Regions from separate parts of the Lysinibacillus zambalensis genome, predicted to be linked through region 3. Evidence: riboswitches for the same ligand, from Rfam matches in the RefSeq annotation. Region 3 holds a riboswitch; each other region holds the start of a gene.
What was found. Region 3 has a riboswitch for S-adenosylmethionine ahead of ABNX05_RS23680 (bifunctional homocysteine S-methyltransferase/methylenetetrahydrofolate reductase). Riboswitches for the same ligand answer to the same signal wherever they lie in the genome.
Positions count from the first base shown of each region.

Region 1 (4,290 bases), on a different contig from region 3:
TTTACACCAATAGTTGTGCCAACGATCAGCTTAGTGAACGGTAAAATGAAGAATAGTAATATAATGAACGGTACAGAGCGAATAATATTAATAAATAAATTGAAAAATTGATAGAGAAATTTATTTTCAAATGATTGCCCTGGTCGGGTTAAAACGATTAAAAGCCCTAAAGGGATCCCAATTAAAATAGAGAACAATAATGAAATCCCGACCATTTGAAAGGTTTCGATAATGGATTGCCCAATAACATTTGACCAGTCTGCAAAGAAGCTTTGAATGCTATTCATTTAATTCGCCTCCTAATTCCTCAACGTCTACCCCGTTTTCTGTAAAATATTTAAGTGCCTTTTCTACGATATGTGCCTCACCGTGAAGATGCACGACAATATTCCCGACGATGCCATTTTTTAATTCAATGATATTGGCTGTTAAAATATTTGGTTGTACATCATAAACTTTGCTCACTTCTGCAAGTAATGGCTTCCCGGTACTTTCACCAAGGAATGTTAAACGAATCACACTTCCGGAAAGATTCAATTGCTCGATAAGGGAAGGAGATAAATTACGTTGAGAAATAGTGTTTAAAAACTTTCGTGTCGTTGGGTGCTGAGGCTTCGAAAATAGTTCTATAGCAGAGCCATATTCCACAACCGTCCCTGATTCAAGAACGGATACATCATCGCAAATTTTTTGAATAACATTCATTTCATGTGTAATGAGTAAAATAGTGATGCCCAGTTCACGGTTAATTTTTAAGAGAAGCTCAAGAATAGCGTCAGTTGTTTCAGGATCGAGAGCACTTGTCGCTTCATCACTGAGTAAAATCTCAGGCTCTTGGGCTAGTGCACGTGCAATAGCGACACGTTGCTTTTGACCACCCGAAAGCTGGCTAGGATAACTATCTAATTTCTCTGTTAGGCCAACAATTTCTGCATATTTTGCAACGCGTTTTTTCACTTCAGAGTCGTTATAGCCTAGAAGTTTTAATGGTACCGAGATATTGTTGTAAACGGTCGCTGTTTTTAAGAGATTAAAATGCTGGAAGATCATGCCGATTTTTTGACGCGTTTCGCGAAGGTCGTTTAAAGAAAGGGAAGTAATATCTACATTGTCGATCAATACTTTACCTGTTGTTGGACGCTCTAATAAATTAACACAGCGAATAAGGGTACTTTTTCCTGCACCACTGTAGCCAATAACCCCATGAATTTCACCTTTTTTGACATGTAGGTTAATGCCATCTACTGCTTTAACGATACCTTTTTTAGTTTTAAATTCTTTTGTTATATTTTCTAGTTGAATCATACTGTGATATCTCCTTTCTAAGTCCTTTTATAAAGCAAGAATCTGCTAGCATTCCTATAGGAGTCTCGCAGATTCTTAATTTATGAAAGGCCCTTCATCGTTACTTACCAGCTTGGAATGATAGAACCTTTGAATTCCTCTTCAATAAATTTGCGTACTTCATCAGATTGATAGGCTTCAACAAATTTTTTAATCGCTGGGTCATCCTCGTTTTCAGAACGTACCGCGATGTAGTTTACATATGGAGAGTTAGTAGATTCTAAAAGAATGGAGTCTTTTTTAGGATCAATACCAGCATCAAGAGCGAAGTTCGTATTAATAGCTGCCACATCTACTTCACTAAGCTGCTTCGGAATTTGTGCAGCCTCTAATTCAATGAATTTAAAATTCTTTTTGTTTTCTTCCACATCGCGAGTAGAAGCTGTTAAGTCTGCACCTTCTTTTAATTTAATGATGCCTGCCTCTTGAAGGACAAATAGAGCACGAGCACCGTTCGTTGGATCATTTGGTAATCCGAATGTAGCACCATCAGGAACTTCATCCAATGATTTATATTTCTCAGAGTAAATGCCCATTGGAGTTAAAATTGTTTTTCCTACTGGCACTAAATCTGTTTTGTGATCTTTGTTAAATGCATCGAGGAAAGGCTTGTGTTGATAGCTGTTTACATCAAGATCATCCTCGGCTAACGATGTATTTGGTAAAACATAATCAGAGAACGTTTTTAGTTCTACCTCTAAGCCATTTTCTTTGGCAACTTTTGCAGCAACTTCTGCAATTTGTTCGTGTGGACCAGAAGTTACACCTACTACAATTTTATTTTCATTAATAGCCTTACCTTGACTACCTTTATCTTCTTTAGTACCGCAACCTACTAATGCTGCTACTAATGTGAGACTTGCTAAACCTAGTAAAATTTTGTTTTTCTTTTTCATGAGACATACCTCCAAAGTTGTTTTATCGGTTTGTATAAAAAAACAATTTCGCCTTGGCGTAATTGTTGTCCGGATATTGAATTGTGCTAGCACAATTCATTCCTTTCAAAATCTGTGACATCCGCCTGAGGCTTTTATCTTCATGTAAATGAAGATAAAAAAAACTCTCTTAAAAAATTAAGAGAGGCTCATAAAAAAAGTGTCCTCTCTTATCTTTCAAACGATATCGTTTGCAGGATTTAGCACCTTCCTTAAAAAAGGAGGTTGCCGAGCTTCATAGGGCCAGTCCCTCAGCTACTCTTGATAAGAGATTTATAATATTTTTTTGTAAATCCGATAGGACTAATATAAATTATTGGTTATGGTAAGTCAATGGAATTTTTAAAATTTTTTATTTTATTACAATATTCCATTAAGGGAGATGGGTGGGAATGTTAGTGAGAGTCAACTATGTGTGGGATGGGAGATATGAAACGCATTTTCATGGCTCTATGAGCGATTAGTGGGGTGGTGTGTCCGTATGAAGAAATGGTTTATGACCAATGTTATCCAATAGAAGAAGGGCTAGAGCTACCACAAAAAATAGTGAGATGAAAAGACTGTCCCTTAGCAAGCGTGAGCTGATGGGACAGTTTTTTGATAGAGGGAATCAAATGTTCATGAGTTAAATAGGTTTAATTTTTCAATTCTGCTGACCGCTTCACGTAAGCGTTCTTCACTTACGAGTAAACCTACACGAACATAGCCTTCACCGTATTGACCGAAGCCATTGCCAGCAGCTACTGCGATATCAGCTTTGTCGAGCAATACATCAGCAAACTGCTCGCTTGTATAACCTAATGGAACAGGGAGCCATGCAAAGAAAGAGCCCTTTGGTGCCGTTACTTGCCAACCAATGCGCTGTGCTTCTTCGATAAGAACATTTCGTCGACGCTCATAAGTCGCTCTTAGCGTATTCGCGCAATCCTGTGATGCTGTAAGGGCAACCGCTGCTGCTTGTTGTACGGCAGGGAATTGACTACAAAATAGATGATCTTGAATAAGATTAATAGCCGCAACAATATCAGCGTTACCAACTGCAAATCCAATACGCCAGCCTGCCATATTATATGTTTTAGATAATGTATACATCTCGATGCCGACCTCTTTGGCACCTTCCGCTTGCAGGAAACTAATAGGTTTCTTGCCGTCAAATCCAATTGCACCGTAAGCGAAATCATGTGAGACGATTATGTTGTGCTCTTTAGCAAAGCGCGCCGTTTCCTCGAAAAATTCAAGTGTTGCAGTACCACCAGTTGGGTTGTTCGGGTAATTTAAGTAAAGTAGCTTAGCCTTTTCTTTTACGTCATCAGAAAGAGCATGATAATCAGGCAGGAAATCATTTTCTGCAAAAAGTGGCATGACTTCAAAATTAACATCACCTAATACAACACCAGATAAGTAATCTGGATATCCAGGATCGGGTAATAACATTGTATCACCCGGGTTTAAAACCGCTAATGGCAGCTCAACAAGACCAATTTTTGTACCACCAAGAATAGCTACCTCAGTTTCAGGGTCAATATCAACATTGTATTCACGTTTGTAGAAGTCTGCAGCTGCTTGACGTAATTCTACTAGGCCGCGGAATGGAGAATATTTATGATTTTGAGGGTTTTCAGCTGCCTCCTGTAACGCTTTTATAACGTGTTGGGGAGTGGGCTGATCTGGATTGCCTTGACCGAGATTGATAACATCGCGCCCTTCTGCTAAAGCACTATTCACTTTTTGCACCAATGCTGCAAAAAATTGAGTCGGGAGTTGCTGTAGTTTTTTTGAGAATTCCATGCATGTTCTCCTTTTTAGAAAATAATAATTGATGCAAATATTATTACTTTTTTTACTAATTGTCTAGAGTCTCAATTTACAAAGATGGACGCACAAAACACAAACAGAGAGCATGCGAGCCTAAGTACAAAGAAGATTCCGAACGTAATTATGCCTTGTCATGTAACAACATCTGAGGCATCTTACCAATGCCCATAAAACATAGGTTTTGGCATTACTTTTA
Region 1 is NZ_JBEGDG010000033.1:8,794-13,083, reverse strand. It holds gene ABNX05_RS24095 (methionine ABC transporter permease) at 1-287, opposite strand, end outside; gene ABNX05_RS24090 (methionine ABC transporter ATP-binding protein) at 280-1,305, opposite strand; gene ABNX05_RS24085 (MetQ/NlpA family ABC transporter substrate-binding protein) at 1,410-2,240, opposite strand; SAM riboswitch class I at 2,447-2,550, opposite strand; gene ABNX05_RS24080 (pyridoxal phosphate-dependent aminotransferase) at 2,898-4,067, opposite strand.
Region 1: it holds a riboswitch for S-adenosylmethionine, as region 3 does, so the genes downstream of both, ABNX05_RS24085 (MetQ/NlpA family ABC transporter substrate-binding protein) here and ABNX05_RS23680 (bifunctional homocysteine S-methyltransferase/methylenetetrahydrofolate reductase) in region 3, are expected to answer to the same signal.

Region 2 (4,290 bases), on a different contig from region 3:
CATTGATGCTCTTGATACAAGGTAGGCTAATTTAAGGCTTACAATGGCATCATCAATCGTACGTTCTTTGCAAATATCCATTGGTTTTTGTAGCTCTTTAATGTAAAGCTCATCTATAAGAAGCATGAAAGGTCCATACGTTCTTGTCATAGATTTGTGGTACGCGTAGCCACAATGCGGACAAACGGCAACCTCATATAATAACGGGTTTAAACCCTCATAAACTGGCATGAAGTCTGTTTGTTCTTCGATAATTTTATATCGATTAGGGCGTACTTTATATGTAGTAAAATGCTTTTTACAAAACTTACAATCCACACTACTTTCATAGTAGTAAATGTTAAATGCCATCAGAATCAACTCCTTTCCACCCAAATAATAATTTCATGTAGAATACTCTCACCTCTGACGGTAGTGAGATGAATGTGGGTATATTTCTTTTGTTCTATTTATATGAAGGACAATGTCGTTCAATATATTTAATTTAGTTTCTCTTATTTTAACAATTCTATGTTCTTTGGTATACTCCTTTAGAATTATTAAAATAAAAATGTTCATTACTTTCTTAGTTTTTTGAAATTTAGGTATGTACCCGTAATAGTGTTTATCGGTGTAGTTAAAGCAAGTTATACATTCTTTTAAGTTTGTCAAAATACGTACATATATTTAATTAAAAAAGTTATTGCGTATGTAATATTACCTATAACTAATTTCGGTATAAAGATGTTTCTTAATGTAAAATAAAAATTGTATTAGTTGGGAAAATATAGAATTGGATGTTGACCAATAAGAGGAGTCATACAACGCTTGCCTGTAGTGAAAATTAGCCTTTTAATTATAGATTTATCACCAATGCACTTGGTGAAAATATACAAAATGAAAAGGAGAGAACAATGGATTATAAAATTGTATTTTTTGACGTAGATGGAACGCTTGTTAATTATGAAGATGGTCGTATGCAAGAAAGTACAAGGAATGCTATTCAACAATTAAAGGATAAAGGAATTCATATTGTAGCTGCTACAGGAAGACCTTTATCAATGTGCCAGGATTTAAGAAATGTAGGAATAGAGACGTTTATTACAGCTAATGGTGCATATGTTAAGCACCAAGATCAAGTCATACATAAAATACCGGTCGCCAAAGAAGTGGTCCAAGTAGTGAAGGCTTTTGCTGATGAAAATAAACAAAGTCTATCGTTTTTCACAGAAACATTATCAATGAATAACGTCCAAGAAGAAGAAACATTAAAAGCTATGAAAGAAACATTATCTTTGCGGGAGTTTCCCGTTATCAATGAAGATATTGTAACGCAAGAGGTGTATTTAATGTGTTTATATGTTGATGAGGATATTGAGAAAAAGTATACCTCTACATTTCCTCATTTATTATTTAAAAGGTGGCATCCGTACATTACAAATATTTTGCAACATGATATTTCTAAGTCTATTGCTGTTCAAGCTGTACTAGAATATTTCGACTTGAGTACAGAAGAAGCACTTGCTTTTGGGGATGGAGATAATGATATCGACATGCTAGAGCAGGTCGGCTTTGGTATTGCGATGGGTAATGGTAGTGAAGCTTTAAAAAATGTCGCTAATTTTGTAACAAAGAAATCAACAGAAGATGGTATTGATTATGCTCTTCGTGAGCTAAAAATCATTTAATGGAAAAAATCGTATTAAGTTCATAGCTCTTATGTTGATCGTGTTTCTAAAAAGGAAAAAAATCTAAATAAATGATTAAGAAAGGTCTGGTTCAATATGTATTGAATCAGACCTGTTGCTATATTAAGGCAATATAGCAAATGAGCGGACAGGGAATCCAGATGCTTTTTCAGGCTTTGCCACAATATTGAATATAACGGCGCCTTTTGGAGGTAGCTTATCCAAATTTGTCATAAGCTCAATTTGATAAGTATCTTGCTCAAGCACAAAATATTCGCCATCTAACTTACCGTTTTTACGAAAATCTGTTGCTGAATCCGTATCAAAAGTTTCGTGGCCGATCGCACTTACTTTTCGTTCGTTGAATAAAAATTGCAACGCTTCTAATCCCCAGCCAGGAATATGATTATTGCCATCAGCATCTTTGTTGCTGAAAGCCTCTTTATCTGGCCAACGTTTACTCCAATCGGTACGTAGCGCAACGAAGGTACCTTCTTCAATTTCTCCATATTCAGCTTCAAAGTTAAGAATATCTTGAATGCTTAACGTGTAATCGTTGTTAATTTCAGCTTCCTTCGATTTATCAATAACGATTAGTGGTAGCACTAGTTCTTTTAGCTCCAATTCCTCTAAATAACGTGCATCTCGCACGAAATGGATAGGTGGGTCGATATGTGTTCCGTATTGCCCAGGGAAAGTGAATTGTTGTGCAAAGAAGCCATCATCATGGGAAAATAATGTTTCAAATTTTGCATCATCAAACATAAAGAAATGAGGAGAGTCTGGACCGAATATATGTGTTAAATCAACCCATTCTTTTGATTTCAATAGTTGTATTGCTTGTAAAAGTTCGTTTGTCATTATAGTTCCCTGCTTTCTGTTAATTATTTTAAATGCAACAATAAAAAAGAGCCCTCCTTGTAGAAGAGGACTCTTGTGCAAAGCAAATGCAGTAAGTATTCTCATCTTCAAGGCTAAATTTTGCCATTTGGAATTAGCACCATACCTATAGGCTGGTTGCTGAGACTTCATAGGGCCAATCCCTCCGTCTCTCTTGATAAGAAAATAAAATATAAGAATTTTCAGAAATGAAATTTATGAATACTTTAGCATATTTATATATAGTTTACAAGTTCAGTAGGGATACGTGGTTATAATTCATAAAGAAGATGCTAAAGGCAAAAAAAAGAGGCCCTCTTCAAAGGACCAACTTTTCACCAACCCAAAATTAGTGTTAGCTTACAACAGCCGCTATCAGTAAATAGTATACGAAATCCATCTGGTGTATAGGTAGTATCGAATTTTACCGTAATGCCTGTTGACGCAATTAACTTTTCAACTTCTGTTTTATTTGATTGTTGTGCTGCGTTCATAAGATCATGTGCAAATTGCTCTGATTCATCAATTTTATCCGTAAGTAATTGTGCTTGCTGCATAATAACTTTGATTCGTTTCGCAGAAGTCTTTAATTTTACTGTATTGATGGATGGAAATGGACCTCTATTCGTTGGGTCAGGCATTGCTAGATGTCTAGAAGGTAGTTGAGTAGTTGGTTGATTTGCCATTACCCATGCCGGATAATAATTAGGATAGACAAAATACGGATAAGGATTGTAATACACTAAATTCCTCCTATCCTATAGTTGATACATTATCTTATGTACAACAGAGACTTTAGGTGTTAATGGCCGTGCTTTGAAAAGCTTGAGCGAAAAGGACCTCAGTTCAACGGCTTAAATCCCGATCAATTTATTCTTCTTCAAAAGGAGTTATTAAAATGGATATTCGTGCATACATAAAAAATGGTTTTGAAGTTTACTATGAACGTTATAATCAGGTGTCTGAAGATGGATTTTGTAGGTGGATGTGCCTGGATGTACCTGAAGAAATGAAGGTAGTTGATATCGATGCAGAGTGGTCTGTGTGGAGAATGATTCCTTCCACCGTAACGGAGGGAGATATTCAAACGTTAGAAAAAGAGTTCGGACTTAATTTTCCCGAATGGTATAAAGCTTTTATTTCAACGTATCATCATTATTTTGGTGTAATACCTGACCAAAGTATTGAGGATCCTTTAAATAATGTAAGAGATATGTTTAATCCATCATTATGCAGTTTAGGATATCTTCCATTTTCGTGGGATACAGAGTATGGAAAAATAATTTGTATTGATTTAAATAATAACGCTGATGAAGAAAGTTGTGCCATATATGAAATTGAACATGAAATTTTATTTGATGATGATGCCGATATTCTATCGTCATTAGACTATCTGTATCCAAATTTAAAAGCATATTTTGATGATACTTTCCTTGAATCTAATAAATAGCAAAAAGGAAGGTGCATTTTAGAAAGCACCTTCCTCACATTTTTTATTTATAAGAAACGGACCTATTGTTTGTTTCTATCGAAGATTAACCATAGGAACGTAGTAGCTGCAGCAATCATCACCATGCCGAATCCATATATAGGAGTATGCGCTAATGATTGTTGGCTAACGATAATTCCTCCAATGTATGATCCTAGGAAAATACCAATGTTAAAGGCCGAAATATTTAATGCTGAAGCCATTGAGATAGCTGATGGTATATATTTTTCAGAAATCTGAACGGCATAAAGCTGT
Region 2 is NZ_JBEGDG010000005.1:141,856-146,145, reverse strand. It holds gene ABNX05_RS09240 (DUF2225 domain-containing protein) at 1-351, opposite strand, end outside; gene ABNX05_RS09235 (Cof-type HAD-IIB family hydrolase) at 894-1,667, shown strand; gene ABNX05_RS09230 (cyclase family protein) at 1,791-2,528, opposite strand; SAM riboswitch class I at 2,627-2,731, opposite strand; gene ABNX05_RS09225 (YuzC family spore coat inner layer protein) at 2,882-3,289, opposite strand; gene ABNX05_RS09220 (SMI1/KNR4 family protein) at 3,445-3,996, shown strand; gene ABNX05_RS09215 (MFS transporter) at 4,059-4,290, opposite strand, start outside.
Region 2: it holds a riboswitch for S-adenosylmethionine, as region 3 does, so the genes downstream of both, ABNX05_RS09230 (cyclase family protein) here and ABNX05_RS23680 (bifunctional homocysteine S-methyltransferase/methylenetetrahydrofolate reductase) in region 3, are expected to answer to the same signal.

Region 3 (4,290 bases):
ACAGCCATCATATTCCTCGCCGCCAAAATCCTCTGCTGATAAATTTTCATTTTGTAGCATTGTACCCATTGCGCCATCAAGAATTAAAATTCGTTTCTCTAGTTGTTCTTCAATCAAGTGCTTAGCCATTTATACTTACCCCTTTTTTCTGTTCATCCAATTGCTCAATAAATTTCATCAATTCTAGTGTCATGTCATAGCGTAAAAATGGTGTGATGAGGTAAATACCATTGAAATATTCCGCTGCTACTTCTACTAATTCCTTGGCAATTGCAATCCCTTCTAGTGTTGCGCGTTCTTTATCATCGCCACATGCCTTCATACGGGCTAACACATCATCGGATAGTTTGATGCCTGGCACTTCATGATGTAAAAACTCCGCACTTTTATAGCTCGTTACTGGCATAATACCTATATAAATTGGTGTTTCTAAATGCTTTGTCGCCTCGTATATTTCCACGATTTTTTCCTTTGTATAAACAGGCTGCGAAATAAAATAATCTGCCCCATATTCAATTTTCTTCTCTAATCGAGATACCGCGCGATCTAGTACACGTACATTAGGATTAAAGGCAGCCGCTACAGAGAAATTCGCCTTTTTACGAAGTGGTTTCCCCGAGAACGATACACCTTCATTTAACTGTTTTATTAATTGGATTAGCTCCATTGAAGATACGTCATAAACGCTTGTGGCCCCTGGGAAATCGCCCACCTTCGTCGGATCTCCAGTCACTGCTAAAATATCGTGAATACCTAGTGCATTTAATCCCATTAAATGTGATTGAAGTCCAATTAAATTACGATCTCGGCATGTTATATGAGTTAACGGTCGTACCCCGTGTGTTTCTTTCAGTAAGGCACCCATTGCGACATTACTAATCCTTGGAGAAGCAAGTGAATTATCTGCCATCATGACTACATCTGCGCCCGCCTCATATATTTTTCTTGCTCCCGCAATAAAGCCTTCAATTTCTAAATGTCTTGGTGTATCTAATTCCACTATAACTGAGCGTTCTCGTTTTACTTTTACATGTAATGGTTCGTAATTTGCTGGCTCAGCCTCACGGACAATCTCTACTTTTTCTGGCTTTGCATACTTTTCTTCGACTGGAGATAACTCCTCTAAGTACTTTTTCGCTGCAGCAATATGCTTTGGTGTCGTACCACAGCAACCACCAATTAAACGTACCCCCTGATCACGAAGCTCTACAGCTGCTCGACCAAAATAATCTGCCTCCGACTCATAAACGACACGGCCATCCTCTACATCAAGAAGAGAAGCATTCGGATACGCTGACATAAATGCTTTCTTAGGAAGCTCCACACCTTCAAATGCTTGTATTGTATGGTGAGGACCTAAGCGACAGTTAACACCTACGAGATCAGCACCTAGCGCTTCAAGTTCATGTAAAGCGTTATTTAAGCTCATTCCATTTTGTAAAATTCCTGGTTCGTGCATAGAAACTTGAGCAATAATCGGTAATTTCGTTTTAGCTCGTAGCATTGCTAAAGTCGCTGTTAACTCTTCAAAATCATAATATGTCTCAAGTAAAAGGCCATCTGGATTTCCTGCAAGTAAAACGGTTGCCTGCTCATCAACTGTTGCTAAAATTTCCTCTAACGTTGCGTCGCTTTTTCGAATACCACGGATTCCCCCAATAGTACCTAAAACAAATTGTCCACCATCTGCCGCTGCTCGTTTTGCAATCGTTATAGCAGCTTCATTAAACTGCTGCACACGAGATTCTAATCCATAGCGGGCTAATTTTATGGCATTAGCTCCGTAAGTGTTCGTTTGAATAATATCGGCACCTGCCGCTATATACTCTCTATGAATCTTTTCAATTAATTCAGGTCTTTGTATATTCATTTCCTCGTGGCAATACTCCAAGCCATAGCCATATAAAACTGTACCAATTGCACCATCTGCTGTAAGAACATGCGTTTTTAACCTTTCAAGCAATCCCATAAAACTAGCCTCTCTTCCTTTATTTATAAAAATTAAAATGCAAAAAGCCTTCTTTTACATAAAAAGAAGGCTTTAACGTTTCGTCATTGTTTTTCCTTCTCATCTTCGACACTACGGTCCTCTGGATTTAGCACCTGACAATAAGTTGGTTGCTGAAGCTTCACAGGGCCAGTCCCTCAGCTTCTCTTGATAAGAATGTTGTATGAATTTTTTAAATAATTAAAAGAATCATATCGTTTACGAACGATTGAGTCAAGACTATTTCACAGAACAGAGGTAAAATCTCACGAAAAATACCATATTTTGATTTAAATCAAACAATTACGATAGTTTTTCAGCAAGCTCCTCACCAATTTTTTTACCATTTTGAATACACGCACCTATGCCCACTCCGAAATAAGAGCAACCCGCTATTGATAAATTCGGATAGTTTTTCTCAAGCTCTTGTACGAGACCTTGCAACGCTTCACGATGTGCCAAATCATACTTTGGCATTTGGTCGATCCATTTTGTCACGTCCACAATTGTTGGTGTTTCCTCAATCCCCAAGCTTTTTCTTACATCTTCTAGAGCAACCGCTGCTAACTCTTCATCTGACATCAAACGCAATCTCTCATACTCAGGGTTAATGCTCTTATAAAAAAGTCGTACAAGTAATTTTCCTTCTGCTGACGTGTGTTTCCACTTGCGACTTGTCCACGTTGCTGCATTACAAATAACATCCGAATTATGTGACACAATATAGCCTGTTCCATCCGCGGGTAATCTATTATCTGGTACATCAAACCCTAAGTAAATCGTAATGGCGGATGCAGTATTGAATTGTTCAAAATAGCCGTTCAAAGATTCATCCTGCAATAAGCTTTGTACCGCTTCATTTGGCAGTGCCATGACAACATGATTTGCTTCAATTATTTTACCGTTTGCTAATGTAACGGAGTACTGATTCTCCTGCTTTTTAACACTTATAGTGGCAATCCCTTTTATAATTTCTACATCCGTTAATGTTTCTTCAAGTCGATCAATTAATGACGATAAACCATTTTTAAATGAAATAAATTTTTTATTGGCGGCTTTCAAAAATTGTTCCCTGTTTGCATCAAAGCCTTTAATAATACTACCGTAATCATTTTTGTAATCGATTAAATACGGTAAAGTGGAAGCAATTGAAAGTTGATTTAAATCTCCCGAGTATACACCTGCAAGTACGGGCGCTATTTGGTTTTGAACAAGCTCCTCACCTAAATAGTACGTTAAAAATTCTCCAATCGAACTTTCCTTTGTAAATTCTTCATTTGGCATGGTTAAATCCTTTAATGCTTCTTTTTTACCTTTCTCTGATACAAGCGTGCTTTCCTCTAGAGATTGTAAGCTCATAGGAATACCAAACGTTGAATCTGCTGGGATAGCATGTAGCTCATTATTTGTGAAAATATACGAAACACCCGTTTCGTTATACACAAGATTTTGTTCAAAATTAAGTTCTTCTACTAACTCCATAACACCTTTATGACGCGCTACTATAGAATCTGCTCCTGTTTCCATGATAAAGCCTTGTTCATATGCAGAGTGAAGCTTACCACCAAGGTATGTATTTTTTTCAACGAGTACTAGCTTTACATTTAAGTTTTTCTCCTGAACTTGACGTTGTAAATAATGCATCGTACACAAACCCGTAATTCCGCCACCTAATACAACTACTGTTTTCATATTAACCGCCCCTATTTTTAGTTCTTTATTTCAGTATAAACTTTTTTTATCGAAAATTACGTTAAACCCTTTACAAATTTAGCAAAAATGGAGCTATCCAGCGCATAGGATAGCTCCATTCTTTTCTATGTTCAATTAGTATATATTGAATTTAACAGCATATTTTCACCGGTATTTTTATCTACCTAGCGGATCGTATATATTAACAGTTGATATAGTGTTATTATACACTACAGTGTAAAGCATCTTTATTTTTCTTTGTCTCCTGCTTTTCACTTCATTAATTTAAATTTTGTGCAAAGCTAGCTAGTTCTTCAGCGGAATTTTTCACTTCATTAAAAGCAATACCTAATTGACTTAGTACTTCTACTATTGCTTGTACTTCTTTTTCCATCTGTCCATTTTGTTCTTTGGCTTCGGTCATAGCGTCCAATATATTAGTAAATTGGCCTTCCGTTTGAACCATGTTTTCCTCACCAGAAGTTACCTCTTCTTGAATATTACTAAGCGAGTGAACAAGTTTATCAGTCCGCTCATTCGTTTTATGTAATAAAGTCGCAACCGATGTGACAGATTCCTTTGTTTGAATCGATAGTTTTCTCACTTCATCT
Region 3 is NZ_JBEGDG010000030.1:30,556-34,845, forward strand. It holds gene metH (methionine synthase) at 1-129, opposite strand, end outside; gene ABNX05_RS23680 (bifunctional homocysteine S-methyltransferase/methylenetetrahydrofolate reductase) at 122-1,969, opposite strand; SAM riboswitch class I at 2,066-2,165, opposite strand; gene ABNX05_RS23685 (protoporphyrinogen oxidase) at 2,291-3,679, opposite strand; gene ABNX05_RS23690 (protoglobin domain-containing protein) at 3,960-4,290, opposite strand, start outside.